One region of the Janthinobacterium sp. HH106 genome, then DNA from elsewhere that is predicted to be linked to it. Evidence: predicted binding sites of a transcription regulator. Region 1 holds the regulator's gene; each other region holds the start of a gene.
The links. Region 1 encodes LexA, which represses DNA repair genes until DNA is damaged. Its sites were predicted from a motif close to ACTGTATNNNNATACAGT; they were not measured.
Positions count from the first base shown of each region.

Region 2: a site for LexA is predicted at 5,325-5,342, ahead of JAB8_RS04155 (DNA topoisomerase IV subunit B). Genes of this name have one in related genera too.
Region 3: a site for LexA is predicted at 2,166-2,183, ahead of imuA (translesion DNA synthesis-associated protein ImuA). Genes of this name have one in related genera too.
Region 4: a site for LexA is predicted at 6,684-6,701, ahead of recA (recombinase RecA). Genes of this name have one in related genera too.

Region 1 covers NZ_LRIC01000040.1:18,627-26,361, forward strand. Annotated here, with positions in the region: gene purF (amidophosphoribosyltransferase) at 1-961, shown strand, start outside; gene JAB8_RS15695 (cystathionine gamma-synthase family protein) at 1,005-2,246, shown strand; gene lexA (transcriptional repressor LexA) at 2,464-3,099, opposite strand; gene JAB8_RS29105 (hypothetical protein) at 3,132-3,332, shown strand; gene rpsF (30S ribosomal protein S6) at 3,375-3,764, shown strand; gene priB (primosomal replication protein N) at 3,785-4,084, shown strand; gene rpsR (30S ribosomal protein S18) at 4,110-4,400, shown strand; gene rplI (50S ribosomal protein L9) at 4,428-4,883, shown strand; gene JAB8_RS15725 (replicative DNA helicase) at 5,019-6,404, shown strand; gene JAB8_RS15730 (DUF47 domain-containing protein) at 6,498-7,124, shown strand; gene JAB8_RS15735 (inorganic phosphate transporter) at 7,164-7,735, shown strand, end outside.
Region 2 covers NZ_LRIC01000005.1:56,685-64,419, reverse strand. Annotated here, with positions in the region: gene JAB8_RS04165 (J domain-containing protein) at 1-1,526, opposite strand, end outside; gene JAB8_RS04160 (molecular chaperone HscC) at 1,539-3,248, opposite strand; gene JAB8_RS04155 (DNA topoisomerase IV subunit B) at 3,248-5,245, opposite strand; gene kdpF (K(+)-transporting ATPase subunit F) at 5,709-5,798, shown strand; gene kdpA (potassium-transporting ATPase subunit KdpA) at 5,798-7,603, shown strand; gene kdpB (potassium-transporting ATPase subunit KdpB) at 7,613-7,735, shown strand, end outside.
Region 3 covers NZ_LRIC01000063.1:5,239-12,973, forward strand. Annotated here, with positions in the region: gene JAB8_RS24170 (GNAT family N-acetyltransferase) at 1-680, shown strand, start outside; gene JAB8_RS24175 (putative Na+/H+ antiporter) at 732-1,997, opposite strand; gene imuA (translesion DNA synthesis-associated protein ImuA) at 2,204-2,914, shown strand; gene JAB8_RS24185 (DNA polymerase Y family protein) at 2,844-4,331, shown strand; gene JAB8_RS24190 (glutathione S-transferase N-terminal domain-containing protein) at 4,413-5,117, shown strand; gene JAB8_RS24195 (alpha/beta hydrolase) at 5,188-5,961, shown strand; gene JAB8_RS28700 (hypothetical protein) at 5,951-6,709, opposite strand; gene JAB8_RS24205 (hypothetical protein) at 6,793-7,143, opposite strand; gene JAB8_RS24210 (M61 family metallopeptidase) at 7,214-7,735, opposite strand, start outside.
Region 4 covers NZ_LRIC01000048.1:227,833-235,567, reverse strand. Annotated here, with positions in the region: gene sucD (succinate--CoA ligase subunit alpha) at 121-1,002, opposite strand; gene sucC (ADP-forming succinate--CoA ligase subunit beta) at 1,016-2,185, opposite strand; gene JAB8_RS18590 (DUF2889 domain-containing protein) at 2,261-2,821, opposite strand; gene JAB8_RS18585 (class I SAM-dependent methyltransferase) at 3,100-4,638, opposite strand; gene recX (recombination regulator RecX) at 4,794-5,249, opposite strand; gene recA (recombinase RecA) at 5,477-6,580, opposite strand; gene JAB8_RS18570 (response regulator transcription factor) at 6,835-7,569, shown strand; gene JAB8_RS18565 (sensor histidine kinase) at 7,566-7,735, shown strand, end outside.

The DNA of each region.
Region 1 (7,735 bases):
CCGCCCGCTGTGCCTGGGCATCAATGAAACGGAGCAGGGTCCCGAATACCTGATCGCTTCCGAATCCGTGGCCCTGGAAGGCATGGGCTTCCGCTTCGTGCGCGACATCGGTCCCGGCGAAGCCGTCTTCATCGATGCCGACAAGAAATTGCACAGCGCCCAGTGCGCCGACAATGCCAGCCTGAACCCCTGCGTGTTCGAATTCGTCTACCTGGCCCGTCCCGACTCCGTCATCGACGGCGCCTCCGTGTACGCCACGCGCCTGAAAATGGGCGAATACCTGGCCGAGAAGATCCGCGCCGAATTGCCAGGCGTGCATATCGACGTGGTCATGCCGATTCCCGATTCCTCGCGTCCGGCCGCCATCCAGCTGGCCATGGCGCTGAACATCGAATACCGCGAAGGCTTCATCAAGAACCGCTACATCGGCCGCACCTTTATCATGCCGGGCCAGGCGGCGCGCAAGAAATCCGTGCGCCAGAAGCTCAACGCGATCCCGTCCGAATTCAAGGATAAAGTGGTCTTGCTCGTCGACGATTCCATCGTGCGCGGCACCACCAGCCGTGAAATCGTGCAGATGGCGCGTGAAGCGGGCGCGACGAAAGTCATCTTCGCCTCGGCCGCGCCGCCCGTCATCTATCCGAACGTGTACGGCATCGACATGCCGACGCGCGACGAGCTGATCGCCTACGGCCGCACGACGGAAGAAGTGTGCCGCGAAATCACGGCCGATTACCTGGTCTACCAGGATATCGGCGCGCTCAAGCAGGCGATCGCCGACGTCAACCCGGCCCTGACCAACTTCGAGGCCTCGTGCTTCGACGGCGTCTACGTGACGGGCGACGTGTCGCAGGAATACCTGGACCGCCTGGAATATGCGCGCCACCATCCGAAGGCGGCAGCGCCCGAAGATACGCCGCGTTCCCAGCTGAACCTGAACCTGGCAACGACAGAAGCGTAATTATCTTGCCCGGCTAGCGCCGGGCTTTTTTTGCTCCGCGATCATGAACGATAAAAAAAACTACGGCTTTACCACCACCATCCTGCATAACGACCGCCGCAAGGGCATCGAGCATGGTTCGCTGCACAAGCCCGTGCACACCTCCGTCGCCTTCGGCTACGGCGATGCGCGCCAGCTCGCTTCCGTATTCCAGGGCAAGGAACCCGGTTTCCGCTATGGCCGCCAGGGCAACCCCACCGTGTCCGCGCTGGAAGACAAGGTCAACAAGATGGAAGACGGCGTGGCGACCTTGTGCTTCGCCACCGGCATGGGCGCCATCGGCGCCGTGGTGCAGTCGCTGCTGCGCGCGGGCGACCATGTCGTCTCGTCGGCCTTTTTGTTTGGCAACACCAACAGCCTGTGGCAAACGGTGACGGGGCAGGGCATCGCCGTATCCTTCGTCGACGCCACCGAGGTGGCCAACGTGGCGGCCGCCATCACGCCTGCCACGCGCATCGTGTTCGTGGAAACCATCGCCAATCCGCGCACGCAGATCGCCGACCTGAAAAAAATCGGTGACCTGTGCCGCGAAAAGGGCATCTTGTACATCGTCGACAACACGATGACGACGCCGTATTTGTTCCGCCCGAAAGCCGTGGGCGCGGGCCTCGTGGTCAATGCCTTGACGAAATCCATCGGCGGCCACGGCAATGCGCTGGGCGGCAGCTTGACGGACACGGGCGTGTTCGACTGGACGCAGTATCCGAATATTTTCGAGAATTACAAGAAGGCGGCGCCCGCGCAGTGGGGCATCGCGCAGATCCGTGCCAAGGCCTTGCGCGACTTCGGCGCCTCGCTGGGTCCGGAAGCTGCGCATCATATCGCCGTCGGCGCGGAAACCATGGCCTTGCGCATGGACCGCACCTGCTCGAACGCCCTGGCGCTGGCCACCATGTTGCAGGCCGACCCGAGAGTGGCGGCCGTGCACTACCCGGGCTTGCCGTCGCACCCGCAGCACGCCTTGGCGAGCGACCTGTTCCGCAGCTATGGTTCGCTGTTCAGCTTTGAATTGAAGGATGGCATCGATTGCTTCGATTTCCTCAATCGTTTGAATCTGGCTATTCCCGCGAGCAACCTGGGCGACACGCGTACCCTCGTCATTCCCGTCGCCCACACGATCTTCTATGAGATGGGCGCCGAGCGCCGCGCCAGCATGGGCATCGCCGAATCGCTGATCCGCGTCTCCGTCGGTATCGAGGATGAGGTGGATCTGCTTGAGGATTTCCGCCAAGCACTCGATGTATAAGTCGCCGGACAAATGAAAAGGGCCGCAACAGTCATGCTGTTGCGGCCCTTTGTTTTTCGCCGTTCAATGGTAATGTCTTCGTGCCTTCAGAAACCGTAGCGAGCAAGTCCAATATCGGGTTGAGTAGCGGAGCTGTACATTGTACGGGGGCGCCCAGCTAGCGAGCAACGGATGCCCGAGAGTGGGCTGCGCAGTAGGTTTATGAGGGCGCGCTCAATCAGTGCCAGCTGCGCATCAAGCCGACTGCTAAGCCTTCCAGGGCAAATTCATCTTCCGGCGACACGGTGATGACCTTGAAATCGGGGTTTTCCGGCAGCAATTCGATGACGGAACCCGTCTTCTTGTAGCGCTTGACCGTGACTTCGTCGCCGATGCGGGCCACGACGATCTGGCCATTCTTGGCGCTGTCGACCTTTTTGACGGCCAGTAAATCGCCATCCATGATGCCGGCGTCGCGCATGGACCAGCCGCGTACCTTCAGCAGGAAGTCGGGCTTGGCCGAAAACAGGGCGGGGTCCACGTTGTAGCTCGCTTCCAGGTTTTCCTGGGCAAGGATGGGCGAACCGGCGGCCACCCTGCCGATCAGGGGCAGCGACATCAGCAGTGCCGCCGGCACTTTCGATGGCGGCGCTTCGGCTGCCGCGCCGATCAGGCGGATGCCGCGCGAGGTGCCGGGCGAAATCTCGATCGCGCCCTTGCGGGCCAGGGCCTGCAAATGCTCCTCGGCCGCATTGGCCGATTTGAAACCCAGTTCATTGGCAATTTCGGCACGGGTGGGAGGAAAGCCCGTGTTTTCAATCGCGTCCTTGATCAGGTTCAGGATTTGTTCTTGTCGTGCTGTCAGCTTGATCATGAGCGGTGGGTGCATACTAAAATGCTGTCTATATGAACAGTCTGTATTTTTGTACAGTATCGCCCACTATGCAAGGGGATTTCCGTGTTTTCGGCGAATTTCGCAAGAAATACTTGTTCCCGGTCGAAAAGCACGGTGGTCCGCGGGCTTTTCGGGTGCTGGCGCAAGCAATGATTGAAACGTTTGCAAAAGGCGGTTATAATCTTCGGCTGACCTTCCCACACCCGTCTTGACGCCGGGGTGGGCGATTATCAATCCGACCTGAAGGAGTTTGCATGCGTCATTATGAAATAGTCTTTATCGTCCATCCGGACCAAAGCGAGCAAGTGCCCGCGATGATCGAACGCTACAAAGCCAGCGTAACCACCCGCGGCGGTTCGGTTCACCGCGTGGAAGATTGGGGCCGCCGTCAAATGGCTTACTCGATCCAAAAGCTGCCTAAAGCACACTACATCTGCCTGAACATCGAATGCGACAACGAGACCCTGGTCGAGTTGGAAACAGCATTCAAATTCAATGATGCCGTGTTGCGTCACCTGACCGTTAAAATGAAGAAAGCTGAAACAGCTCCTTCGCCGATGATGAAATCGGTACAACGCGAAGACGCGGCCAAAAGCCACCGCACCGAAGCACCAGCAGCCGCTCCAGCCGCAGCAGCAGCTTAATTCTTGACCAGGATCGTGCGCTGAACCAGCTACAAGTCACCGCCATCATTGCCGAGCGCGAAATATTGCGCTATACCCCGGCAGGGCTGCCGATTGTGAATGCAGTATTGCAACACAGTTCGCAGCAGATGGAAGCAGGGATTGCCCGTTTGACCGAGTTTGATGTTGCCGCGCTAGCCGCTGGCGAAATTTCAGGCCGGTTCAGTCAGGCAAGCTTGGGCGGGGTGTATCAGTTCACGGGTTTCCTGGCCAGGAAGAGCCGCAACAGCAAGAGTTTGGTGTTTCACATCATTGATTTTAGTGCAGTCAATTCTGACTAGCGCATTTTAGATACAGGAGCCTGACATGGCATTCGGTAAAAAGTTCGACAAAAATAAGCTCAAGCTTAAAGAAAAACGCAAACAGCAAAACCCTTTGTTCAAACGTAAGAAGTTCTGCCGCTTCACGGCAGCTCACGTTGAGCAAGTCGACTACAAAGACGTCGACACGCTGAAAGACTTCGTCCAGGAAAACGGCAAGATCATGCCAGCACGCCTGACCGGTACCAAAGCGCACTACCAGCGCCAAGTCGACACCGCAATCAAGCGCGCTCGCTTCCTCGCGCTGCTGCCATACACCGATCTGCACCACGCTTAATCGGTCAGATATTCCTGGAGAAGAACTATGCAAATCATTCTGTTAGAAAAAGTTGTAAACGTCGGTAACCTCGGCGAAGTCGTCAAAGTCAAAGACGGTTACGCACGTAACTTCCTGATCCCGCAACGCCTGGCACGTCGTGCTACGGCAACCGCTGTGGCTGAATTCGAAGTCAAGCGCGCCGAACTGGAAAAAGCTGCTGCCGCCAAACTGGCCGCATCGCAAGCCCAGGGCGAAAAACTGAGCGGCCTGACCGTTCAAGTTGCTCAAAAAGCTGGCGTCGATGGCCGTCTGTTCGGTTCCGTCACCAACTTCGACATCGCTGAAGCGCTGACCAAGCAAGGTTTTGCTGTTGAAAAAGCACAAATCCGCATGCCTACCGGCCCGCTGAAGATCGTTGGCGAGCACAACGTTTCGGTTGCTCTGCACACCGACGTGGTCGTGGAAGTTGTTATCGCTGTCGTTCCAGACGCGAACGCGTAATCGTCTGCGGGCCTGGCCCGCAAGCGCTGCCGCACTATGAAAAGCCGGGTTCGCCCGGCTTTTTTGTGGCCTTTTTTTCGCTCATTTTCAGCCCTTTATTTTTGCCGGCACGCCGAAGCGGGTATAATTCGCGCCATGAACGCCCCCTCTGATCCGCAACTGGATTCCCTCCGTATTCCGCCGCATTCGATCGAAGCAGAACAATCCGTTATCGGTGGTCTGCTGCGCGACAATGCCGCCTATGACCGCATCGCCGACTTCATGCATGCGGAGGATTTCTATCGCTATGACCATCGCATCATCTTCGAGCAAATCGTCAAGATGGTTAACGCTTCCAAGCCAGCCGATGTCATTACTGTTTTTGAAACCCTGACCCAGCTCGGCAAGGCCGATGACGTGGGCGGACTCGCTTACCTGAACGCCATGGCGCAAAACACGCCATCGGCCGCGAACATCCGGCGCTATGCCGAGATCGTGCGCGACCGCGGCGTGCTGCGCAAGCTCATTACCGTCGCCGACGATATCTCCGGCACGGCCTTCAGCCCGCAAGGCAAGGAAGTCAAGCAGATGCTTGACGAGGCCGAATCGAAGATTTTCGCCATCGCCGAAGAAGGCGCGCGCGGCGCCCAGGGCTGGACCGCCATCCAGCCCCTGCTGACGCAGGTGGTCGAGCGCATCGACGAACTGTACAGCCGCGACAACCAGAGTGAAATCACGGGCGTGCCCACCGGTTTCATCGACCTCGACCGCATGACCTCGGGTCTGCAGCCGGGCGACCTGGTGATCGTGGCGGGCCGTCCGTCGATGGGCAAGACGGCGTTTTCCGTCAACATCGGCGAAAACGTGGCCATCGACAGCGGCTTGCCCGTGGCCGTGTTCTCGATGGAGATGGGCGGCGCCCAGCTGGCCATGCGTATGCTCGGCTCCGTCGGACAGCTGGACCAGCACCGCCTGCGCACGGGCCGCCTGAACGACGAAGACTGGCCGCGCCTGACGAATGCAATCCAGAAGATGAACGACGCGCAGTTGTACATCGATGAAACGCCGGCGCTCAACTCGATCGAATTGCGCGCCCGTTCGCGCCGTTTGTCGCGCCAGTGCGGCAAGCTGGGCCTGATCATCGTCGATTACTTGCAGCTGATGTCGGCCAATACGCCGGGCGACAACCGCGCCACGGAGATTTCCGAGATTTCGCGTGGCTTGAAAGGCCTGGCGAAAGAACTCGGTTGCCCCGTGATCGCGCTGTCACAGTTGAACCGCTCGCTGGAACAACGCCCGAACAAGCGTCCCGTGATGTCCGACTTGCGCGAATCGGGCGCTATTGAGCAGGATGCCGACGTGATCCTGTTCATTTACCGCGACGAGGTGTATAACCCCGACTCGCCGGACAAGGGGACGGCCGAAATCATCATCGGCAAACAACGTAACGGTCCAATCGGCAGCATCCGCCTCACCTTCATGGGGCAGTACACCAAATTTGGCAATTACAGTGGTGGCCTGGCGCTTTACCAAGGCGACTAAGACTCAGCAGCACTGATATTCCATTGGCCGCCCCCTCATACGGGGCGGCTTTCTGTAGTAAATAACACGACTCAATGCTTAACGGAGAATGACATGTTTGGACGCTTGATGCCCACTGAGGGCAAGTTTTTTGAATTGTTTAACCAGCACGCGGAATTGTGCGTCAAGGGCGCGAAAGAGATGCTCGGCCTGATGACCAATTTCGACGACCTGGAAAACCGCGTGCATGCGATCGAAAGCATCGAGAAACAGGCGGACAAAGTCACCTACGCCACCGTGGAAATGCTGCACAAGACCTTCATCACGCCGATCGACCGCGACGACATCCATCAGCTGATCACGCGCCAGGACGATATCCTCGACCTGCTGGAAGATGCGGCGCAAACCGTTTCGCTGTACGACCTGAAGGCCGTCACGCCGGAAGCCAAGCGCCTGGCCGAACTGGTGCTGGCCTGTACCGAGAAAGTGCGCGACGCCGTCGCCATGCTGCACAATATGGACAACTCGCGCAAGATCGTCGCCATCTGCGAAGAGATCGACCGCCTGGAATCGGACGCCGACCACGTGATGCGCGCCGCCATGTCCAAGCTGTTCCGCGACGAACCGGATGTGCGCAACCTGATCAAGCTGAAAGCGATCTACGAAATTCTGGAAACCGTGACCGACCGTTGCGAAGATGTGTCCAATATTATCGAAGGCATCATCGTCGAAAACGCGTAAGCGTTGGGCCTGTCCTGAACCAGAATCAGAAAAGAAACTATAATGACCATACAAATCAGCATCTACGTGCTAGGCCTGTTGATCGTCCTCGCGCTGCTGTTTGACTTCATGAACGGCTTCCACGATGCCGCCAACGCGATTGCCACGGTGGTCTCGACGGGCGTATTGAAACCGCAGACCGCGGTTGCCATGGCCGCCACGTTCAACTTCGTCGCCATCTTCGTGTTCCACCAGCTGACCGTGGCCGCCACGGTGGGCAAGGGCACCATCGACCCGGCCGTGATCGACCAGTACGTGATCTTCGGCGCGCTGATGGGCGCCATCTTCTGGAATTTGTTTACCTGGTACTACGGCATTCCCTCGTCGTCCTCGCACGCCCTGATCGGCGGCCTGGTGGGCGCCGCTGTCGCCAAGTCCGGCACGGGCGCGCTGGTCGCGGCCGGCCTGTGGAAAACCGTGGCCTTTATCGTCATCGCCCCCGTGCTGGGCTTCGTGTTCGGCTCCATCATGATGCTGATCGTGTCGTGGATTTTTGTCCGTTCGACGCCGCGCAAGGTCGACAAGTGGTTCCGCCGTTTGCAACTGGCATCGGCAGCCGCCTACAGCCTGGG
Region 2 (7,735 bases), on a different contig from region 1:
TACAGCAAGGACAGCAGGCCCGCACAGCCGATCAGCCATGCCGCGCGCAGGCGGGGCAAAAGCGCCTCCGGCCAGCCGCAATCGCCATACAGGCCGGTGGCGCTGCGCAGGGCCAGCGCCGCCAGGCAAAACATCATCGGCATGGCGTCGCCGATGGCCAGCGCCGACTGGCCCTTGCCGCTCATGAACATGGCGGCAAACAGCGACATGCCCAGAACCAGGAGCAGCAGCATGCCATGCAGCAGCTGGCGGTTCATCGCATACGCGAGCAGGGCCGACGCGCACAAGCCGGCCGCAGTGACGAGGCGCACGGTGTCGCTGCGTTCGGGCAGGAACAGCATCAGCGTCAGCAGCAGATAGGGCGCGATCCAGCCCAGCTGCCGCAAGCCGGGCCGCTGCCACAGCACGGGCAGGCGGTCCTGCAGCGCTTCCTGCAGCGAATCCAGGCGCGCGAACAGGGGCGCCGGCCAGCGCAAGGCATGCATGGCCAGCAGAGTAAAGGCCAGCGCCTGGAAACCGAGCAGGCTGGCATAGGCGGCCGCGTCGCCGAGCTTGAAGCCGGCCGCATCGAGCACGCCCGCGAGCATGAAGTGCAGCACGAAGCCCAGGCCGCCCGACGCGAGCGCCGTCTGCTTGAAGTAGCGTTTGCCATGCACGGCGTGTTCCCACTGCTCGAACAGGTCCGTATCGAGCTTGTAGGCCAGCATCTCGCCATGCTGCCAGCGTATCGCGTGCAGCAGTTCGCGCAGCTGCAGCGTGAATTTTTGGTCGAACAGCTGGCGCGCATAGGCGCTTGGTGCCTGCTGCGACATGATGCAGTCCAGGCCGGGGTAGCTGTCGCGGTTGTCGCTGAAATGGGCGAACGAGCGGTCCGCCCGGTAGCGCTGCACGGCACTGCGCACCAGGTCCGCATGGCTGCGCGCCAGGTAGGAAAAGTCGTGGTCCCAGCCCAGCTGCTCGAACAGGGCCTGACGCAGCGCCAGGTCATAGCCGGCGCTGGCGCAATAGCGCAGCGCGCACAGCTCGAATTCCTCGCGCACGTCGAGGTTGAGCAATTCTTCGCGCTCGAGGAAACCGGGCAGCAGGGCGGCCGCGTTGCGGCGCCGCGACTGCTCCAGGAATGCATGCCACAGGCTGATGGCTTCCTGCACCGGATCGATGGCGACCACGCCCCATAGTTCCGGCGGCGGTGCCTGGTCCTGGGCGATGACGCCCCACAGTTCCGCAGGTGCTTCTTGTGCGGGCTCGTCGATGACGCCCCACAGGTCGGCCGGTTCCATGGGCGGCGCTTCTGGCGCTTGCGCCACCGCCGCTTCGGCCGCTTGCGCTTCCGGCAGTTCATCAGCAAACAGGTGCGCATGGCGCAGCGCGTATTCATACGCTTCGCGCAGCTCCTGGAAGGCGGCCGGATCGTCTTCGGGCCGCGTCACCTTCAGGCGCTTCGCATACGCGCGCTTGAGGGCGCGCTCGTCGCCGGTCGGCTCCGTGCCCAGGATCTCCCACAGGCCGCGCTGGCCGTTGTGCATGCCGCCGTCCATTTACAGGAAGCTCTCGCTCTCGACCTGGCGCAACACCTCGTCGAGCGCCTGGCGCGCCTTGCGGATGGTGGCCGGGTCCTGCGTTTCCAGCGCGGCCTGGAAATTGGCCGTGTGCGCCGCGAGGTACTGGCGCACGTCGCCCAGCGACTGTTCGTACAGGCGGTCGGCGCGCGTGACGAGGGTGCGGTTTTCCATCTGCTCGCGCGGGTGGATCTTCAGGTCGGCCAGTTCCGCAAAGCGCTGCTCGATCTGTTCCGGCGTCATCACGCCCGCGTTGTCGCTGATGATCATCTTGTGGCGTTCCTGCGTGGCCAGCACCGTCACTTCCGCTTCCAGCACGCCGCTGACGTCGTAGGTGAAGCGCACGTCGATGCCGATCTCGCCCGCCTTTTTCGCGGGGATCGGGAAGCTGATCTTGCCGAGGAAGACGTTGTCGGCCACCAGGCGCGACTCGCCCTGGAAGATCGCCACGTTGATTTCCTTCTGGTTGTCGTGGATGGTGGTGATGTTTTCCGTGCGCGAGACGGGTACCACGGAGTTGCGCTCGATGATGGGCAGGTAATGCCCGCCCTCATACTGGTTCGCGCCGACCTGGCGCGAAATCGAAATGCCCAGCGAATACGGCGCCACGTCCGTCATGACCACTTCGTCGAGGGCCGCGTCGCGCATCTTCAGGCCCGCCTGCACGGCGGCGCCCAGCGCCACGGCTTCGTCCGGGTCCAGGTGGATGGCGGGGAAGCGGCCGAACATGCGCGAGACCAGTTTACGTACCAGCGGCATACGCGTGGCGCCGCCGGCCAGCACCACTTCATTCAATTCCGCCGCGCGGATGGTGGCGTCGCGCAGCGCCCGTTCCACGGGCAGGCGCAGGCGTGCCAGCAGCGGCTCGCACAATTGCGCCAGCTTGTCTTCGCCGATCTCCCAGCTGTATTCCTTGTCCTGGTAGCGCGTGGCCATGCGCACGGACGGCTGGTCCGACAGCAATCGCTTGACGCGCTCGGCTTCGTCGCGCAGCAGCTGCTGCTGGCGCGGGTCGAGCAGGCGGCTGCCGACGGCGTCGCGCAGGCCGCTGCCTTCCATGAAAGCGTCGACCAGCACGGTGACGAAGTCTTCGCCGCCCAAAAAATTGTCGCCGGCCGAGGCGCGCACTTCCATCACGCCTTCGAACAGTTCCAGGATCGACACGTCGAACGTGCCGCCGCCCAGGTCGAAGACGAGGAATTTGCTTTCCTGTTCCTTGTCGCGGATGCCGTAGGCCAGCGCGGCTGCCGTCGGCTCGTTGAGCAGGCGCTCCACGCGCAGGCCCGCCAGCTGGCCGGCGATGCGCGTGGCCTTGCGCTGCGCATCGCTGAAATACGCGGGCACGGTGATGATGGCTTCCTCGACCTTGTGGCCCAGGAAGGCTTCGGCATCTTCCTTCAGCGCGCGCAGCACCATCGACGACAGTTCTTCCGGGCGGAATTGCTGCGTGCCGAGGGTGATCTTCTTTTCGCTGCCCATGTAGCGCTTGAAGACGGCCGCCGTCAGCTGCGGGTGCGTCTGCAGCCGTTCGCGCGCGGCGCGGCCCACCAGCACGGTGCCGTCGTCGTCGATGCTCACGCACGACGGCGTCAGGTGTTCACCGAGCGCATTCGGGATGATGGAAGCCTTGCCGTCGCGCCAGATGGCGACCAGGCTGTTGGTGGTGCCCAGGTCGATGCCGATGATCATCAGATATCCGCCTCCGCCTCATTGCCGTGTTCCTCGATCCAGGCGCGGCGTCCTGCCGCCTCGCCCTTGCCCATCAACATATTGAAGCGCAAGGCCGAGGCCATGTGGTCGATTTCACCAAGCGTGACGGGCAGCAAACGGCGCGTGTCCGGATTCATCGTCGTTTCCCACAGCTGCTCGGCGTTCATTTCGCCCAGGCCCTTGAAGCGCGAGATCGACCAGGCGCCCTGTTTCACGCCTTCCTTGCGCAGCTTGTCCTCGATGGCGACCAGCTCGCCGTCGTCGAGCGCATAGATTTTCTGCATCGGCTTCTTGCCGCGCGCCGGCGCGTCCACGCGGTACAAAGGCGGACGGGCGATGCAGATGTGGCCCTTGTTGATCAGGACGGGGAAGTGCTTGAAGAACAGGGTCAGCAGCAGTACCTGGATGTGCGAGCCGTCCACGTCCGCATCCGACAGGATGCAGATCTTGCCGTAGCGCAGGCCCGACAGGTCGGGCGAGTCGCCCACGCTGTGCGGGTCGACGCCGATGGCCACCGCAATGTCGTGGATCTCGTTATTGGCGAACAGGCGGTCGCGGTCCGTCTCCCACGAGTTCAGGACCTTGCCGCGCAGGGGCAGGATCGCCTGGAATTCCTTGTCGCGGCCCATCTTGGCCGAACCGCCCGCCGAGTCGCCCTCGACGAGGAACAGTTCATTGCGCGCGATGTCCGACGATTCGCAGTCGGTCAGCTTGCCCGGCAACACGGCCACGCCCGAGGATTTTTTCTTTTCCACTTTTTGCAGCGAGCGCTGGCGCGACTGCGCCTGCTTGATCACGAGCTCGGCCAGCTTCTTGCCATAGTCGACGTGCTGGTTCAGCCACAGTTCCAGCGGCGGCTTGGTGAAGGTCGATACGAGGCGCACGGCGTCGCGCGAATTGAGGCGTTCCTTGATCTGGCCCTGGAATTGCGGGTCCAGCACCTTGGCCGACAGCACGAACGATGCGCGCGCGAACACGTCTTCCGGCAGCAGCTTCACGCCTTTGGGCAGCAGCGAGTGCATTTCGACGAAGTTTTTCACGGCGCCGAACAGGCCGTCGCGCAAGCCCGATTCGTGCGTGCCGCCATTCGAGGTGGGAATCAGGTTGACATACGATTCGCGCACGATGGCGCCTTCTTCCGTCCACGCCACCACCCAGGCTGCGCCTTCGCCTTCGGCAAAGCCTTCCGAGTCCGGGCCCGCGTATTGCGCGCCTTCGAACAGGGGAATCAGGGTTTCGCCATTCGATACCTGCGCCAGCGTTTCGGTCAGGTAGCCGCGCAAGCCTTCCGCGTACTGCCAGGTCTGCGTATCGCCCGTCTTCGCGTTGGTCAGCGTGACGGTGACGCCCGGCAGCAGCACGGCTTTCGAGCGCAGCAGGCGTTGCAGCTCCGTTTGCGAGATGTTCGGCGAATCAAAGTATTTTGCATCGGGCCAGGCCGTGACGCGCGTGCCGGATTTCTTGCCGTCGCGCGGGGCGGGGCGGGAACTCAGGGGCTCGATCACGTCGCCGTTGGCAAACACCATGTGGTGCAAGCCGTTGCCGTCGCTTTCCTTGCGCCACACGGTGATTTCCAGGCGCGTCGACAGCGCATTGGTGACGGACACGCCAACGCCGTGCAAGCCGCCCGAGAACGCGTAGGCGCCGCCCGAACCCTTGTCGAACTTGCCGCCCGCGTGCAGCCGCGTAAACACGATTTCCACCGTCGGCACGCCTTCTTCCGGGTGCAGGCCGACGGGAATGCCGCGGCCATTGTCTTCGACGGTGATGCTGCCATCCGTGTTCTGCGTCACGGCGATATGCGTGCAATGACCGCCCAGCGCCTCGTCGGAGGCATTGTCGATCACTTCCTGAATGATGTGCAGCGGATTTTCAGTGCGGGTGTACATCCCCGGGCGCTGCTTGACGGGTTCCAGTCCTTTCAGGACACGGATGGATGATTCGCTGTAGTCGGATGCTGGTTTTTTAGTGGCCATACGTGTTCAAGCTAAGTAAAGACAGTGGTTGGAACGCCACGCCAGGGCACTGCGGGGCGCAATGACAGCGGCGGCGATAACTGTATGAATATACAGTATATCCCGTCCAGCGTCACTGGGGGAGGGCAGTGCGGCAGGCTTGGCGTCCTTGTGCGGACGCTCGCGCATTCTATCTTGTCCGGGGAGCAATAGCGCTACTCCAGGGCAACAACGGTGCGCCGCGCGCGTGGTTTTGCGCCAATTGTGATGGATTTTATGCGGTAAAGCCGCCTTTTTTACATCTTGTTTACAGCTGCCTTCCCAGTCTTTACGAATTTTTTAGACCCTTTTGGCTAATCTGCTCACTATCAAAACAAACCTGAATGAGGGTGGGAATGGATCTCGTGTATCTCGGCTTGATTGCCGTGTTTTTCGTCGTGGCGGCCGGCTTTGCCGTCGCCTGCGACAAATTAGGGAGCGTCAAATGAACGCGTTTTATGTGCTGGGCGCCGTCGTCTCGGCCGGCCTGCTCGTGTATTTGCTGGTGGCGCTGCTGAAGGCGGAGGAACTGTGATGACGACGCAATCGATACTGTTGTTGGTGGCCTTCCTGGCCGTGCTGCTGGCCGCCGGCTATCCGCTGGGCCTGTACATGGCCAGGGTGGCCGGCGATGGCCCCGTGCGCGGCCTGGGCTGGCTGCAAAAGCTGGAAAACCTGCTGTACCGCTGGTCCGGCCTTCCCGCCGACAAGGCCATGGGCTGGAAAAGCTATGCCATCGCCCTGATCGTATTCAATACCGTGGGCGCCGTCTTCGTCTACGGCCTGCAGCGCCTGCAGGGTTTCCTGCCCTTGAATCCCCAGGGTCTGGGCGCCGTCAGCCCCGATTCCTCGTTCAATACCACCGTCAGCTTCGTCGCCAACACCAACTGGCAGGGCTACGGCGGCGAACAGACCATGAGCTATCTGACGCAGATGCTGGGCATGGCCTGCCAGAACTTCTTTTCGGCGGCCACCGGCATCGCCGTGATCTTCGCGCTGGTGCGCGGCTTTGCCTCGCGCTCGGGCAAATCGATCGGCAATTTCTGGGTCGACCTGGTGCGCTCGACCCTGTACATCCTGCTGCCGCTGTCCCTGGCCCTGTCCGTCGTCTTCATGGGCGAAGGCATGATCCAGAATTTTTCCGCCTACAAGGAAGTGACCCTGCTCGATCACGTGGCGTATGAAACGCCGAAGGTGACGGCCGACGGCCAGCCCGTGCTGGACGCCGCCGGCAAACCCGTGATGGAAGCGCAAGTGGCGGCGACGCAGACGATCGCCATGGGCCCCGTCGCGTCGCAGGAGTCGATCAAGCTGCTGGGCACGAATGGCGGCGGCTTCTTCAATGCCAATTCCTCGCATCCGTACGAAAACCCGACCGTGCTGTCGAACTTCCTGCAGATGCTGGCCATCTTCATCATTCCCGCCGGCCTGTGCTTCACCTTCGGCCGCATGGTGGGCGACATGCGCCAGGGCTGGGCCGTGCTGGCCGCGATGACCCTGATCTTTGTCGTCATGACGGCCGGCGTGATGAGCGCCGAGCAGCAAGCCAATCCGGCGTTGCAGGCACTGGGCGTGGACCAGCAGGCCAGCAGCCTGCAATCGGGCGGCAATATGGAAGGCAAGGAAACGCGCTTCGGCATCAGCTCCTCGACCCTGTTCGCGGCGGTGACGACGGCCGCGTCGTGCGGTGCCGTCAATTCCATGCACGACTCCTACATGCCCCTGGGCGGCATGGTGCCGCTGCTGCTGATGCAGTTCGGCGAAGTGGTCTTCGGCGGCGTGGGCACGGGCCTGTACGGCATGCTGATGTTCGCCATCCTGGCCGTCTTCATCGCCGGCCTGATGATAGGCCGCACGCCTGAATACCTGGGCAAGAAAATCCAGGCGTATGAAATGAAGATGGTGTCGCTGGCCATCCTGATTACGCCAGCCCTCGTATTGACGGGCACGGCGATCGCCGTGATGGTCGAACCGGGCAAGATCGGCGTGGCCAATCCGGGCGCGCACGGTTTCTCCGAGATCCTGTACGCCTTCACGTCGGCGGCCAACAACAACGGCAGCGCGTTTGCGGGCCTGTCCGCCAACACGCCGTTCTACAACGTGATGCTGGCGATCGCCATGTGGTTCGGCCGCTTCGGCGTGATCGTGCCCGTGCTGGCGGTGGCCGGTTCGCTGGCGGCCAAGCAGCGCCTGTCGGCCAACGCCGGCACCATGCCCACGCACGGCCCCATGTTCATCGGCCTGCTGATCGGCGTCGTCGTGCTGGTTGGTGTATTGAATTACGTTCCCGCGCTGGCCCTGGGCCCGATCGTCGAACACCTGCAACTTTTCATCAAATAAGAGGCTACCATGTCACGCACAAGCCTGACTTTGTTCGATTCCGCACTGATTGGCCCCGCCATCGTCGATGCGTTCAAAAAACTCGACCCCCGCACGCAGTGGCGCAGCCCCGTGATGTTCGTCGTCTATGTC
Region 3 (7,735 bases), on a different contig from region 1:
TCTGGCGCCCCACCGTCGGCCGCCACGGCAGCCGCATGCCGGCCGTCAGCGAGGCCGCCCCGCCAGGTGACGAGGCGCAGGCGGGCTTGCTGTCGCATGCGCCGCTCAAGCTGGTGGCAGGTGAACTGCTGGGCGACGAGGCGAAGAACCGCATGGCCAAACTGCTGTTTGCCACCAGTTATCTGGAATACTGCTCGTTCGGCAATAAACTCAATCTGCAGTTCGTCGAATTGCAGCGGCGGCAAAACATCGATCCGTATCTGGCGCACATCCACGGCCTGCATGACGAGGACGAGCGCTTCATCGGCTTTTTCACGGCCGCGACGATGGACGAGTTCCAGGCCTGCGGCGCCGTGTCATATTACCGTGACGATATGAAGGCGCTCGACGATGCGTATGACGCCTTCGTGCTCGCGCATGCGCGCGCCGACGACTGTTTCGTCAGCAGCCTGGCCATCGACGAGAAATACCGCGGGCAGGGCCTGTTCCGGCAAATGTTCCATGAAATCCGTGACCTGGCCAGCCGCAAGGGCTGTGCGCGCATCACCCTGACGGTGTGGGAAAAGAGCGAAGCGCTGCAAGTGTATCTGCACAAGGGTTTTCGCAGCGTGGGCACGTTCGACTATGCCTACAGCCTGTTCTATGACCGGCTGCATTTCCTCGTGTATGAGGGAAACTGAGGGGAAACTGAGGGAGAGCAGGGGCGGCCGGCAGCCGCCCCGCGAGGGTGCTTACAAGGCCAGGAAGGCCAGGCCCGCCACGGCCGTCGGCAGCAGGGCGCCGGCCAGCAGGCCGACGGCGCCGATCGATTCATCCTTGAAGCCGCGGCGCAGCAGGGCCACGCCGGCCGGGTTCGGCGCATTGGCGATGACGGTCAGGCCGCCGCCGGCCACGGCGCCGGCCATCAGCATGTATTTCGCTTCGTCCGTCATGCCGACGATCAGCGAACCGAGGTAGGTGAGGGCTGCATTGTCCGTGATCGCCGTCAAGCCCAGGGCGCCGAAGAACAGGGCCAGCGGCTTCAGACTCGAGACGATCGGTTGCAGCCACCATTGCTGCATGCCGCCCAGTACCACCAGGCCGCCGAGGAAGAAGCCGACCAATAAACCCTCTTTCAGGATCAGCGGGCTTTGATAGCGCTCATACGCCTGCACGAAGCCGAGGAAGAACAGGAACAGGCCGATGAACAGCACGGGATGATGCGCCAGGGTGACGACGCCGGCCAGCACGATCATGTGCACGAGGCTGACGGCCAGCGGCACTTTCGGCGCTTCGACTTCACCGGCTTTCGGCTTGATGTCGGAGGTGTTGCTATGCAGGTATTTGCGCAGCAATATGCTTACGCCCGTGGCATTGACCAGCACGGCGATGGCGGCTTTCCAGCCGAAATGGGTGGCCATGAAGGCGCTGTCCCAGTTCCATGTGGTGGCTACCATCAGCACGGGCGGCGCCGCATACGAGGTGAGGGTGCCGCCGATGGAAACGTTGACGAACAGCACGCCCAAGGCGCCGTATTTCAGCCATTCAGGGATGCCCGGGCGGAAGATTTGCGGCGCCAGCATCAGCGCGGCCAGGGTCATGGCGGCCGGTTCCGTGATCAGGGAGCCCGTCAGCGGCACGAGCGCCAGGCCCAGCCAGACGAGGGCCAGTTCCGTGCGCAGCGGCATCACGCGCGCCACGCCTTTCAACAGGCGCTGCACGGCGTCGAGCACGGGGCGCGAGGCGGCCACGACCATGACGACGAAGACGAACAGCGGTTCCGTGTAATGGCGCGACTCGGCGTACTCGATGGCCGCATCGCTGCCCGAGACAAAGGCCATGATGATGATCAGGATGAAGGCCCAGAAGCCGAACACGACTTCCACTTCGCCCAGCAGATGCAGCAAGCCCGCATGGCGGGGGTGGCGCCGCGATAATGTTTCAAACGATTTGGCGGCGAAGGTGTGGATGAGCGCAAGGCCGAAGACGATGGCGCTGATGAGTTGGATGGTGGTCAAATGCGTTTCCTTATGGACGGAGGAAGCCGCCCGGTGCATTGCCGAGCGGTAAGGAGAGTGCTTATGGTACAGCAATCGATGCCAGAAACGGGGTTTTTCGGACATGGCGGAGCGGCCTGCGGGCAGGCGCTGCGCAGATAAGCCTTGCCAAAAGCGGGTCCGGATAGTACTGTATATGCATACAGTATTCATCTTGATATTCAATTATGCAACATTCCCAATTGATGGCGTCGCCGGAAGCCTTGCACCCGTCCCTGTGGCGTGCGTCGCAGCTGGGCCAGGGCGCCGCGCGCTGCCTGGATACGGGCTTTGCCGCCCTGTCGGCGCAGCTGCCCGGCGGCGGCTGGCCCAGCGGCAGCCTTATCGATCTGCTGGTGCAGCAGCCGGGCAGCGGCGAATTGCGGCTGCTGGCGCCCGCGCTGGCGCAGCTGCCGGGCTTGCCCATCGTGCTGCTGCAGCCGCCCCATCCGCCGCAGGCGCTGGCCCTGGCCGCGCAGGGGCTGGCGCCGTCGCAATTGCTGTGGCTCAAAAGCGCCGGCAGCAAGGATGCCCTGTGGGCGGCCGAGAACATCTTGCGCAGCGGCACGTGCGGCGCCCTGCTGTTCTGGCAATCGCACGTGCGCGCCGACAGCCTGCGCCGGCTGCACCTGGCGGCGCAGTCGGGCAACACCCTGTTCTGCATGCTGCGCCCCCTGCACGGCGCGCAGGATGCGTCGCCCGCGCCGCTGCGCCTGTCCGTGCGTCCGGCCGCCGGCGGCATCGAGATCGGCTTCATCAAGCGCCGGGGACCGCAGCGCGACGCGCCGTTGTTCCTGCCCCTGCAACCTCCTTCTTTACTGCTGCGCCATGCGACTCTGGATCGGCCTGTACCTGCCCCGGCTCCCGCTCGAAGTGTTTTGCCCGCGCTGGTCGGCTGACAGCCTCGGCGTGGTGCTGGAGCAGGAGCAAGTGATGGCCCTGTCGCCGCTGGCATTGGCCGCCGGCATCCGGTCGGGCATGCGCCGCGCGGGCGCGCTGATGCTGGCACCGCAGGCGCGTTTGCACGAGCGCTCGCCCGAGCTGGAAGCGCAGGCCCTGCAGGCGGTGGCGCTGGCGCTGCTGCAATATTCGCCGCTGGTGGCGCAGGGCGAGGAAGCGACCCTGCTCGTCGACGCGGGCGCCAGCCTGCGCCTGTTCGGCGGCGTGCGCGCCCTGTGCCGGCACATCGCGGCCAGCTTGCGCGCGCTCGGCTACACGGCCCAGCTGTCGTGCGCCCCCACGGCACGCGGCGCCTGGCTGCTGGCGCGCGCCGGGATGCGCCGGGGCCGGACCTTGAGCATGGCCAGCCTCGTGCGCCGCCTCGATGGCTTGCCGTGCGCCTTGCTGCCGCCCGCGCGCCCCTGGCTCGACTGGTTCGAGGGCATCGGCTGCCGCACCCTGGGGCAGTTGCGCCACTTGCCCCGGCCCGGCTTGCAGCGCCGCTGCGGCGGGGCCTTGCTGGCCATGCTCGACGACGCGCATGGCCACAGCACGGAACTGTTCGTCTGGCTCGAAGCGCCGCCCACGTTCCGCGCCAGCCTGGAACTGTTCGACCGCGTGGAGCACGCCGACGCGCTGCTGTTCGGCGCGCGCCGCCTGCTGCAGCAAATGACGGGCTGGCTGTGCGCGCGGCAATTTGCCGTCGAGCGCATACAGCTGCTGCTGGCGCACGAACGGGGCAGGGTGGCGCGCCCGCCCACCGTCATCGACCTGGCGCTGGGCGAAGCCGTCTGGCGCGACGAGCATCTGGTGCGCCTGCTCAAGGAGCGCCTGGCGCAGCTGGCGCTGGAGGCGCCCGTGATCGGCTTGAGCCTGGAAGCGCTGCAGGTGCAAGCGATGGCGCCGCCCAGCGAGAGCCTGTTCCCCGAGCCGGGCGGCACGCCGCAGGAGCGTCAGCGCCTGCTGGAATTGCTGGTGGCGCGCCTGGGCACAGACAATGTCTTGCAGGCCGCACCGCGCGCCGATTACCGCCCCGAGGCGGCCAACCAGTGGCTGCCGCTGCCGGTCAGGGGCAGTGGCAAGAACGCGCCACCCGACTTGCCGCCCGGCTTGTCCGGCATGCCCCGTCCCGGCTGGCTGCTGGCCCAGCCCATCGCCCTCTTGATGCGCGAACACCGTCCCTTCTATGGCTCGCCCTTGAAAATGGTGTCCGTTGCCGAGCGCATCGAAGCGGGCTGGTGGGGCCAGTCGCAGGCGCGCGATTATTTTATTGCGGAAGGCCTCGACCATGCCCACTACTGGGTCTACCGCGAACGCATCGCCGGCAGCGGAGAAGACGCCGCGCCGCGCTGGTTTTTGCATGGTCTGTTTGGCTGAAGGCGGTGTCCTGCTGAAACTGCCATGCTTGGCTATACTTGCTTTCTTGCGCCGCGTCTTTAATTGAAATGAAGGATATCCATGACACCGCTTTCCGACTTCCCCATCACCCAAAAATGGCCTGCCCGGCATCCCGAGCGCCTGCAGCTGTACTCGCTGCCCACGCCGAACGGCATCAAGGTCTCGATCCTGCTGGAAGAGCTGGGCCTGGCGTACGAGCCGCACCTGGTCAGCTTCGAGCAAAACGACCAGCTGTCGCCCGCCTTCCTGTCCCTCAATCCCAACAACAAGATTCCCGCCATCCTCGACCCGAACGGTCCCGACGGCAAGCCGCTGGCCCTGTTCGAGTCGGGCGCCATCCTGCTGTACCTGGCGGAAAAGACGGGCAAGTTCCTGCCGCAGGATGCGGGCTTGCGCTACGAAACCATCCAATGGCTGATGTTCCAGATGGGCGGTATCGGCCCCATGTTCGGCCAGGTGGGCTTCTTCCACAAATTCGCCGGCAAGGAATACGAAGACAAGCGTCCGCTCGAACGCTACCTGGGCGAAGCGAAGCGTTTGCTGGGCGTGCTCGAGCAGCGCCTGCAGGGCCGCGACTGGATCATGGGCAGTCAGTACACGATTGCCGATATCGCCATCTTCCCGTGGGTGCGCTGCCTGGTGGGTTTCTATGGCGCGGGCGACCTGGTCGGTTTTGATAATTTCCCGAACGTGCGGCGTGCGCTGGATGCGTTCCTGGCCAGGCCAGCCGTTGCCAGGGGCGTGGATATTCCCAAGCGTGGTTAAAACAGGCGGCGGCCGGGCGGCGCTACAATGCGCCATCGGCCGCCCTGCGCGGCAGCTTTGATCTGAGACAATGAAATCCACCCGGCAAGATTTTCCCGGCGCGCACGGCCATGTGCTGGCGGCGCGCCTCGACGCGCCCGACGGCGCCATCCGCGCGTACGCGCTGTTCGCCCACTGTTTTACCTGCGGCAAGGATGTGCTGGCCGCGCGGCGCATCGCGCAAGGCTTGACGGAACACGGCATCGCCGTGCTGCGCTTCGACTTCACGGGACTGGGCGCCAGCGAGGGCGAGTTTGCCGCCACGAATTTCTCGTCGAATGTGGACGATTTGATCGCCGCCGCCGATTTCCTGCGGGCAAAACATGCTGCGCCGCAATTGCTGATCGGCCACAGCCTGGGCGGCGCCGCCGTGCTGGCGGCCGCCGCGCACGTGCCGGAAGCCACCGCCATTGCCACCCTGGCCGCGCCGAGCACGCCCGCCTACGTGACGCGCATGTTCAGCGAGCATCTGGAGCGAATCGCTGCCGAAGGCGAAGCGCTGGTGCAGCTGGAAGGGCGGCCCTTCCGCATCCGCCAGCAATTCGTCGACGACGCGGGCCGCCACAGTTTAAAGGAGCACATCGCCGGCCTGCGCCGCGCCCTGCTGGTGATGCACGCGCCGAACGACACGACGGTGAGCCTGTCGAACGCGATGGATATTTTTACTGCCGCGAAGCACCCGAAAAGCTTCGTCTCGCTCGACGACGCCGACCACTTATTGACGGGGCGCAATGATGCGGCCTATGTCGCCAACGTCATCGCCGCGTGGAGCGCGCGCTATCTGCAGGCTGCGCCTACGCCATGAGGCTTGCAGGCGCGGCCAGTTTTTTTCTGACAAGCAGAAACACGATGGCGCCCAGCGGCAAGGAGACGATGAATGTCCAGGGCTGGTAGGCGCTGGGCAGGAATAAATACTGTCCCGTCGCCCAGTTGAGCGACAGCTGGCCGAAGCCGATGCTGATGAACAGCAACCAGGGCCATTTTCTCACGGTCAGCTTGCTGCGCAGGCATAACACGAGGGCAGACAAAATCAGCATGGGGGAGAGGATGGCAGCGCCGAGCACCACGTAGTGGCGCAGCGATTTGCCGCGCAGCGTGAAGGTCGCCTGCTGTTCCAGCGATGCCGTCTGCGGCGCCACGCTCAAGCCCATGATGGTGGCGTCAGTGCCATATTTTCTCAGCACGATGGTGCTGACGATCCATTTTTCCGGATAGGCATATTCGAAGCTGATACGCAGCAATTGCGGTATATCGCGCTGTTCAATGCGCTGGTAGCCCACCACCTTGACGTACTGGGGCTCGCCTGCCGGGAAGGCGGCGCTCAAGGCGGGCAGCGCCTGGCGGATCTGATCGCCGTTATTGCCCGGCTCGGTTGCCATGCGCACATAGTCCAGCTGTTTTTCACGCAGCAGATCGCTGTAATGCCGCGCCAGCTGCTGGTCTTGCAGCGGGACTATCTGTTCAAAGTCCTTGATCATGTCGGATTGCTGGCATCCGGCCAGCATGCAAAACAGGAAGGGCAGGGCGCAGGTGCGCAGAAAGAGCAGGAACATGGGCAAAGGAGCAAGGGGACGATGAAAAACGCCGCCCCTGCAGGGGCAGGCGCGGCGCATGATGGCGTTCCGGTGGCGAAGGCTCAGTCTTCGTCAAACTCGGCCGAAAGATCCTTCCAGCCCTTGCTGACGGCAAAGGCGGAAAATTCCTCGGGCGCTTCCAGGACGATCAGTTTCTTGTCTTGCAAGCCCAGGTCGCCATGGCCGAAGTCGGGGCCCACGTAGCCAAGGCTGCGCAGGCGGGCCAGGATGTGGCCGACCAGGGTCTTGTCCTTGTAGGCGCCCGCTTCGAGCGGGGCGGCGAAATCGACGTAGACGTCGATGATGCCGTAGCCTTCGTCGAAGATGCGGATGGCCTTGATGTCATGGGCACGGCCGGAGCCGTCGGTGGCCTTGAAGGGGCCGCTGAGCTGGATGTCGGTGTCATTGTTCATGCCGCCAGCATACACCAAAAGCCGGTCCCGCATAGGGGGCGCGGCACAAAATCGCCGGGCAATCTCCGCCTCAGCGCGCCTGCAGGATGGCCGACAGGCGGTCGCGCGTGCCGGCGATGCGTTCCAGTTGCGGGTAGCGCAAGCCGCCGTGGTAGTCGAGCGCTACCGTCTGGAATTGCTTGCCCTTTTTGACCAGCAAGTTGATCGGCTGCGGGCTGGCCTTGGCCGCCTGGATGGCCGCCTTCAGCAGCTTGGGCGTGTAAGCCGTGCCATTCACGGCGAGCAAGGTCGTGTTGCCGGACAAACCTGCCTGGAAGGCGGGGCCGTCCCACAGCAGCTTGTCCAGCTTGCCGTCCTTGTCGATCGTCAAACCCAGCGAATAGCTCAGGTCCGTGCTCTTGCTGCGCTCTTCATTCGCTTTCAGGAAGGGCGTCGGCGTGTCGCGGTAGACGAGTTTCCAGCCGGCGCGGGCCAGGCCATCGAGCGGTGCGCCGGGGCCGTGGCTCTCCAGGCGCGTGCGAAAAAAGGCGGCCCAGTCGTGCGGCTGCACGGCGTTCAGGGCCGCGACGACATCCTCGAAGGTGTAGGGCAG
Region 4 (7,735 bases), on a different contig from region 1:
GCGACGCATTGGGGCGGATTCGGACCAGCGCCGTCGCCCCAGGGCGGGAATCGGCCTGTCTTGCGGACAAAAAAAAGGAGCCGAAGCTCCTTTTTTTATACTGCATGAATCAGGCTGAAATTACAGCATGGCTTTCAGCAGACGCGCCATTTCCGACGGGTTTTTGGTCACGGTGATGCCGCAAGCTTCCATGATTTCCAGCTTGGCTTGCGCCGTATCGGCACCGCCCGAGATCAGCGCGCCGGCGTGGCCCATGCGCTTGCCTGGAGGAGCCGTTACGCCAGCGATGAAGCCGACGACCGGTTTTTTCATGTTGTCTTTGATCCAATAAGCCGCGTTGGCTTCGTCCGGACCGCCGATTTCGCCGATCATGATGACCGCGTCGGTATCTGGATCATCATTGAACATCTTCATGATGTCGATGTGCTTCAGACCGTTGATCGGGTCGCCGCCGATGCCGACTGCCGACGATTGGCCCAGGCCCAGTGCGGTCAGCTGACCCACTGCTTCATAGGTCAGGGTGCCCGAACGGGAAACCACGCCGATACGGCCCTTCTTGTGGATGTGACCTGGCATGATGCCGATCTTGATTTCGTCTGGCGTGATCAGGCCTGGGCAGTTAGGGCCCAGCAGCAAGGTTTTGCTGTTGGCTTTAGCCATGCGGTCTTTCAGGGCCATCATGTCGCGGACAGGAATGCCTTCGGTGATGCAAATGGCCAGATCCATTTCAGCTTCGACAGCTTCCCAGATCGCCGCTGCCGCGCCTGCTGGCGGCACGTAGATCACGGAAACGTTGGCGCCGGTTTCTTTTTTCGCTTCGGTAACGTTAGCGAAAATAGGAATGCCTTCGAAATCTTCGCCGGCTTTCTTCGGGTTCACGCCTGCCACGAAGGCAGCTTTGCCGTTCGCGTAGTCGCGGCAACCGCGGGTATGGAACTGGCCGGTCTTGCCGGTGATCCCTTGGGTAACGACTTTGGTATCTTTATTGATCAGAATGGACATGTTGATTCCTTAATTAAGCTTGACCGGCAGCAGCGGCAACGACGCTCTTGGCTGCATCTTCCATGGTGTCGGCTGCGATGATAGGCAGACCGGAATCGGCCAGCATCTTTTTGCCCAGGTCTTCGTTGGTGCCCTTCATGCGCACGACCAGCGGTACGTTCAGCGAAACGGCTTTCACTGCGGCGATGACGCCTTCAGCGATCACGTCGCAACGCATGATGCCGCCGAAAATGTTCACCAGGATGGCTTTCAGGCCTGGGTTTTTCAGCATGATCTTGAACGCTTCGGTCACTTTTTCTGCCGTGGCGCCGCCGCCGACGTCCAGGAAGTTGGCTGGCTCGCCGCCGAACAGTTTAATCGTGTCCATGGTGGCCATGGCCAGGCCGGCGCCGTTCACCAGGCAACCGATGTTGCCGTCGAGCGAAATGTAGGCCAGGTCGAATTTCGACGCTTCGATTTCCGCTGGATCTTCTTCGTCCAGGTCGCGCAGGGCGACGATTTCCGGATGACGGAACAGGGCGTTCGGGTCAAAGTTGAACTTGGCGTCCAGGGCGATGACCTTGCCGCTGCCGGTGACGATCAGCGGGTTGATTTCGGCCAGCGAGCAGTCGGTTTCCCAGTAGGCTTTGTACAGGCCTTGCAGGTTGGCGCGCGCGTCGGCGATGGAACCGGCAGGCACGCCGATTTTGGCGGCGATGTCGTCTGCCTGGGCATCGGTCAGGCCAACGCCCGGATCGATGGTGACGTGGTGGATCTTCTCAGGGTGGCTCTCGGCCACTTCTTCGATGTCCATGCCGCCTTCGGACGACGCCATCAGGACGATTTTCTGGGTAACGCGGTCGGTGACCAGCGAAACGTACAGTTCCTGCTTGATGTCGGCGCCTTCTTCCACCAGCAGGCGGTTGACTTTCTGGCCTTCGGCGCTGGTCTGGTGCGTGATCAGCTGCATGCCCATGATCTGGTCAGCGTATTCCTTGACCTGTTCCATCGATTTTGCCACTTTCACGCCGCCGCCCTTGCCGCGGCCACCTGCGTGGATCTGCGCCTTGACAACCCATACCGGGCCGCCCAGGGTTTCCGCAGCCTTGACGGCTTCTTCGACGGACATGCACGGAATACCGCGTGGTACCGTCACTCCGTGCTGCCGGAGGATTTCTTTGGCTTGATACTCATGGATTTTCATGCTGGCTTCCCTTCTGATACTGATGTGTAAAAATACGGTTAGTGGTGCAAAAAAACAGGAAATACAGCGCCGGGGTCACGCTTTGGCTACCCAGCGCGGGTAATACTGTGCAACCGCCCCGCCATCGGTGCGCAGGGCGTGGCATTTGTCGAGTTGAAACGGCTTTTCATGCGATAAGTCAGCATTCGCACCGTCACGGGTCGACCAGACATCGCCGGCAAATGCCTGAACCGTCGCAGTCGGCAAGACTTGCGCCAGTTCGGTCAAATGGGTACAGCCGGCGATTCCCGCCAGGCGCTGTTTCAAGTCGCGGCGGAAATTCTTCAATAAATTCAATCCGATCAGCGCCTTGTAAGCGGGGCCGATGGTATCGCAAAAACCGGGATAGGGCACGGCATCGGAGGCAGCTTCGGCCTCGACAATGGTCAGTGCGCGATCGACGGTAATGCGTAAATGGAGGTCATGCAGAGGGGCGCCGGCGGGACGGGGGCCGGAGGCCAGGGTCGCGTCATAGCTTTTGATATCGGTGATATGGGCGTCAATATCCCACAGGCCGTCGTCGCGCATATACGCTTGGACGTCGATAACGCGGGAGTGCCGTAGGGCGCGCCGGGATACGGGAGTTGACAGGGGCATAAGACCGATGCCGCTTGCGCGGCCATAATTAGTAAGCAGCCATGTGCCTAAAGCACTCTGTTCGCAGCTTCTACGAACAGCAACCGCACCTGCGGCGCCGCAAAAACCCTAAAAGTGTAGCACACAGGGCGCTAGTTGCGCCGCAACATAATTTTTTATTGCTTGTGCCGCCCGCCGCAAATCATTAACGAAAATCGCAAAATCAATGACGATCATTCGCAATTCAAATAACTTGGCAGCAGGCTTGCCGGCACCGGCAGGCTGGCCGGCACCGTACCTCAGTCAGTCACACCCAGTGCGCGTAAAACAGGCAAGATGCGCGCGGAAAAATACTGTGCCTGCGCCAACAATTCGGCCAGGTTTTCCTCTTCCGTCAACAAGGGCTGCCCATCCTTCGTCATCAGCTGCTTCAGGCGCAGCAGCACGGGCCACGTCGTGCGCACCCAGTCTTGCGGCGTTGGACAACCTTGCAGTTTCGCCCACAGGAAGAGCTGTTGTAAATGCGATACAACCACGCCGCCGCCCGTCAGGGGGCTGGCGAGGATGTGCAAATCGGTTCTTGCCAGCGCCTGCTCCAGCAAGTGTGCATTCAGGCGTGCCGTCTGCGGCCGCGCAGCGGCGATGCCGGCCTCGTCCTGGACGGCAGACACGCTGCCCTTGCTGGCCAGTACCAGCATGATCTGCAGCAAGGCCGCCAGACTGGCTTCGCTGCCAGCCAGTTGCTGCTCCAGTTCGCCTATCGTGTACACGCGATGGTCAGCCATGGCGTCCAGCACGGGCGCATAGACGCGCTCGTCCATATCGGCGTCGCCCAGCACGCCATGCACGCTCAACACCACTTCGTCGCGGGGCACGGCCAGCATCACGCGCACGGCCCGCAAGGCACTGGCCTGGGCGAACGGCGTCAGCCTGCGTGCGCCCTTGACCCAGTAATCCCTGCGGAATTGCTCGTTGACGAGGAAGGAGCGCGTCGTCTCGCGAAAAATAGGATCGGGTATCTCGGCCAGGAACTGCTGGTGCTCAGCCGTCAGGTTCAGCATGTCGACCAGAGCGGTATAGTTGGCGGACGCGGCGAACTCGAGCTTGGCCTCGCCCAGCATGGCCGCGACGCTGGAAAAGGCCATAGGCTGCCAATCGGCATTGAAATACTCATGGGCAAGATAATGTCCATCCATCGCCTTGAGTTTTTCGAAGCGGTCCGCCAGTTGCGGGTTGGCGTCCAGGTAGCGCGGTTGCGTGGCGATCATCCTGTCGACGAAATCGATGGCGCCAGCGACTCTGGCCAGCACGCCCTGGCCCGGGGCGCTCATGACGCGGCTATGTTCGGCCAGCAAGTCGCGCATCGGCATCATTGCGGCCCAGCCTGGCTGCGTGTTGTAGCTGATGAAGACGACACCGCCCACCTTCAGCTTGCGCCGCAGGAAGTCGACGATGAGCGCGCGATTTTCCGCCGAAACCCAGCTCCAGATCCCGTGCAGGCAGATAAAGTCGAAATCGGGCAAGTCGTCGCGGCAACAAAACTGCGCGAACGATTCATCCGTGAACTGCGCGCCAGCGTCGGCCGCGTTGGCCAGCTCCTGCGCAAAGGCGGCCTGGGACGGATTGAAATCATTGCCGTGCCAGCGCGTGGCGGACGCCGCCGCATGGATATTGGCGCTGACGCCCTGGCCAAAGCCCAGCTCGCAAGCCGTGCCGCTGGCAGGCAAGGCCAGGCCGGCGGCCAGCAAGGGCAGGCGCAGGCGCAGAGGGTTCAATTCTTCGTAATAGCCATAGGTATAGGCGATTTCGGCCACATAGCCGGCATTCCAGTTGCTCATCTTGCATCCTGTCACGATCAGTGGTGCTGCGCGTATCGCACAGCGTTCGAGCGCCAGCATACCCGATCACGCGGCGTCACCATACTGGAATCAGACGACGTTTGAAAGCGCAGTTCTTGGCGGCACGGCGTGGCGGCCGGGCAGCCCTGGATGAGCTATTCCTCGTCGGGATCCAGCCCCTTCAAGGCCACCTGCACGGCGCGCTGCGAAAAACCGCGCTGCATCAAAAAACGCATCTGCTTGTTGCGCTGCTCGGCATCCTGCGCCACCTGGCCAAACTTGCGGCGCCACACCTCGCAGGCGCGCGCCACTTCCCCTTCGGCCAGGCCCGCCTTGAGTTCCTGCAACGCTTCGCCGCCTATGCCATGGCTTTGCAGCTCCGCCATGATGCGGCTGTTGCCGAAGCGGGCCGAGCGGCGGTGGATCAAGGACTCGGAAAAGCGCTCCTGCGACAGCCAGTTGGCTTGCTCCAGGCTGTCGAGCAAGGCTTCCACGTCGTCGCCTTCCTGCGCATGGCGCTGCAGCTTGCGCCGCAATTCCATGCGGCTGTGTTCACGCATCGACAGAAAGCGTAGCGCCCTGCCCTTCAGGCTTAGTTGTACTGCGGCCATACACCCACCTTGTCTTTCATTCCACAATCACATCACCCAAACACAATCGCCGCCCGGCGCAACAGCGCGGGACGGCGATCATGGTCACACCTTGCAACAAGCCATGCGTAGGTCGGATTAGGCCCCTTGGGCCGTAATCCGACAACATTGTTGACGTCTGATCCGACAACATTGTTGACGTCTGTGGTGCTGTCGGATTACGCGCGGCTTTGCCGCGCTAATCCGACCTACTCTGCCTTGGTTTCCGCAGCCTTGGCAGCCTTGTCGGCGGCCTTATCCGCTTTTTCCGGCTTTTCAGCGGCCAGCGGCGGCAGTTCGCGCACGCCCAGCGAAGCGCGGACCTTGTTTTCGATTTCGCGGGCCAGCGCCGGACGCTCTTGCAGGAAGGCACGGGCGTTGTCCTTGCCCTGGCCGATGCGTTCGCCGTTGTAGCTGTACCACGAACCGGATTTTTCCACGATCTTGGCATCCGAACCCAGGTCCAGGATTTCGCCTTCGCGCGAGGTGCCGGCGCCGTACAGAATGTCGAAGTGCGCTTCCTTGAACGGCGGCGCGATCTTGTTCTTGACGACCTTGACCTTGGTTTCGTTGCCGATCACTTCATCGCCGGACTTGATCGAGCCGGTGCGGCGGATGTCCAGGCGCACGGAAGCGTAGAATTTCAGCGCATTGCCGCCCGTGGTCGTTTCCGGGCTGCCGAACATCACGCCGATCTTCATGCGGATCTGGTTGATGAAGATGACCAGGGTATTCGTGCGGTTGATGGAGCCGGTCAGCTTGCGCAGCGCTTGCGACATCAGGCGCGCCTGCAAACCTGGCAGGGAATCGCCCATGTCGCCTTCGATCTCGGCGCGTGGCGTCAGTGCGGCCACGGAGTCGATGACGACGAGGTCGACGCTGCCCGAACGCACGAGGGCGTCGCAGATTTCCAGTGCCTGCTCGCCCGTGTCAGGTTGCGAGATCAGCAATTCATGCAGGTTCACGCCCAGCTTTTGCGCGTAACCGACGTCGAGCGCGTGCTCGGCATCGATAAAGGCGCAAGTGCCGCCCAGTTTTTGCATTTCGGCGATGGTTTGCAGGGTCAGCGTGGTTTTACCCGACGATTCCGGACCGTAGATTTCCACCACGCGGCCGCGCGGCAAGCCGCCCACGCCCAGCGCGATATCGAGGCCGAGCGAACCGGTCGACACGACTTGCACTTCTTCGATCGGTGCGCTGGCATCCATGCGCATGACCGAACCTTTGCCAAACTGCTTCTCGATCTGCGCCAGTGCGGCGGCGAGCGCCTTGGCTTTTTCCGATGCGGGTACTACAGCTTTTTTATCGTCCATATGTTCTTTCAGCCGTTCTACAGTTGCGGATTCACGTGACGCATCTACGTGAACCGTGCAGCCTGCGATAGCGCCAGTGGGTTAAATTCTTTACACAGACAGTACTGTATAAAAAAACAGTGATCAATGCAAGCGGAACGTGGATTTGTTTTGAAACAGATCAATACAAGCCTGGTTTTTCACAAAAACTCGCCACCTTGCGGGAAATGAAACACAATACAAGCTTCTATGCCGCAAGCCGAGGAAGTCTCACCATGCGTATTTTACTTGCCGAAGATGACAGCGTACTGGCCGATGGCCTGACCCGTTCGCTGCGCCAGTCGGGCTATGCCATCGACTGCGTCAAAAATGGGCAGGAAGCCGATACGGCCCTGTCCACCCAGGAATTCGACTTGCTGATCCTCGACCTGGGCCTGCCGAAGATGTCCGGCCTGGAAGTGCTGCGCCGCCTGCGCGCGCGCGCCTCGCTGCTGCCCGTGCTGATCCTGACGGCCGCCGATTCCATCGAACAACGCGTGAATGGCCTCGACCTCGGTGCCGATGATTATATGGCCAAGCCGTTCGCCCTGTCGGAACTGGAGGCAAGAGTGCGCGCCCTGACGCGCCGCGGCGCCGGCGGCGGCGCCACCATCATCAAGCATGGTCCCCTCAGCTACGACCAGGTGGGGCGCAGCGCCTACATCAACGACCAGATGCTCGACCTGTCGGCGCGCGAACTGGGCTTGCTGGAAATACTGCTGGGCCGCACCGGCCGCCTCGTCTCGAAAGAGCAGCTGGTCGACCACCTGTGCGAATGGGGCGAGGAAGTGTCGAACAACGCCATCGAAGTGTATGTGCACCGCCTGCGCAAGAAGATCGAGGTGGGCGGCGTGCGCATCGCCACCGTGCGCGGCCTCGGCTATTGCCTGGAAAAATTCTCGGAAGCGGCGCGCCTGAACGCCGAAGCGGGCGAGTCGGCAGCCCCGGCCAGCGGGTCCGCCAGCAAGTGAAGGCGCGCGAGGCGCCAGCGGACGAGCCGGGCGACGACGACTGGTTCGAGCCGCCCACGACGGAGCAGGACGACACCATCGAGCATTCGTTGTTCGGCGAAATCCTCGACTGGATGCTGGCGCCCTTGCTGCTGCTGTGGCCGATGAGCATCGCCATCACCTATCT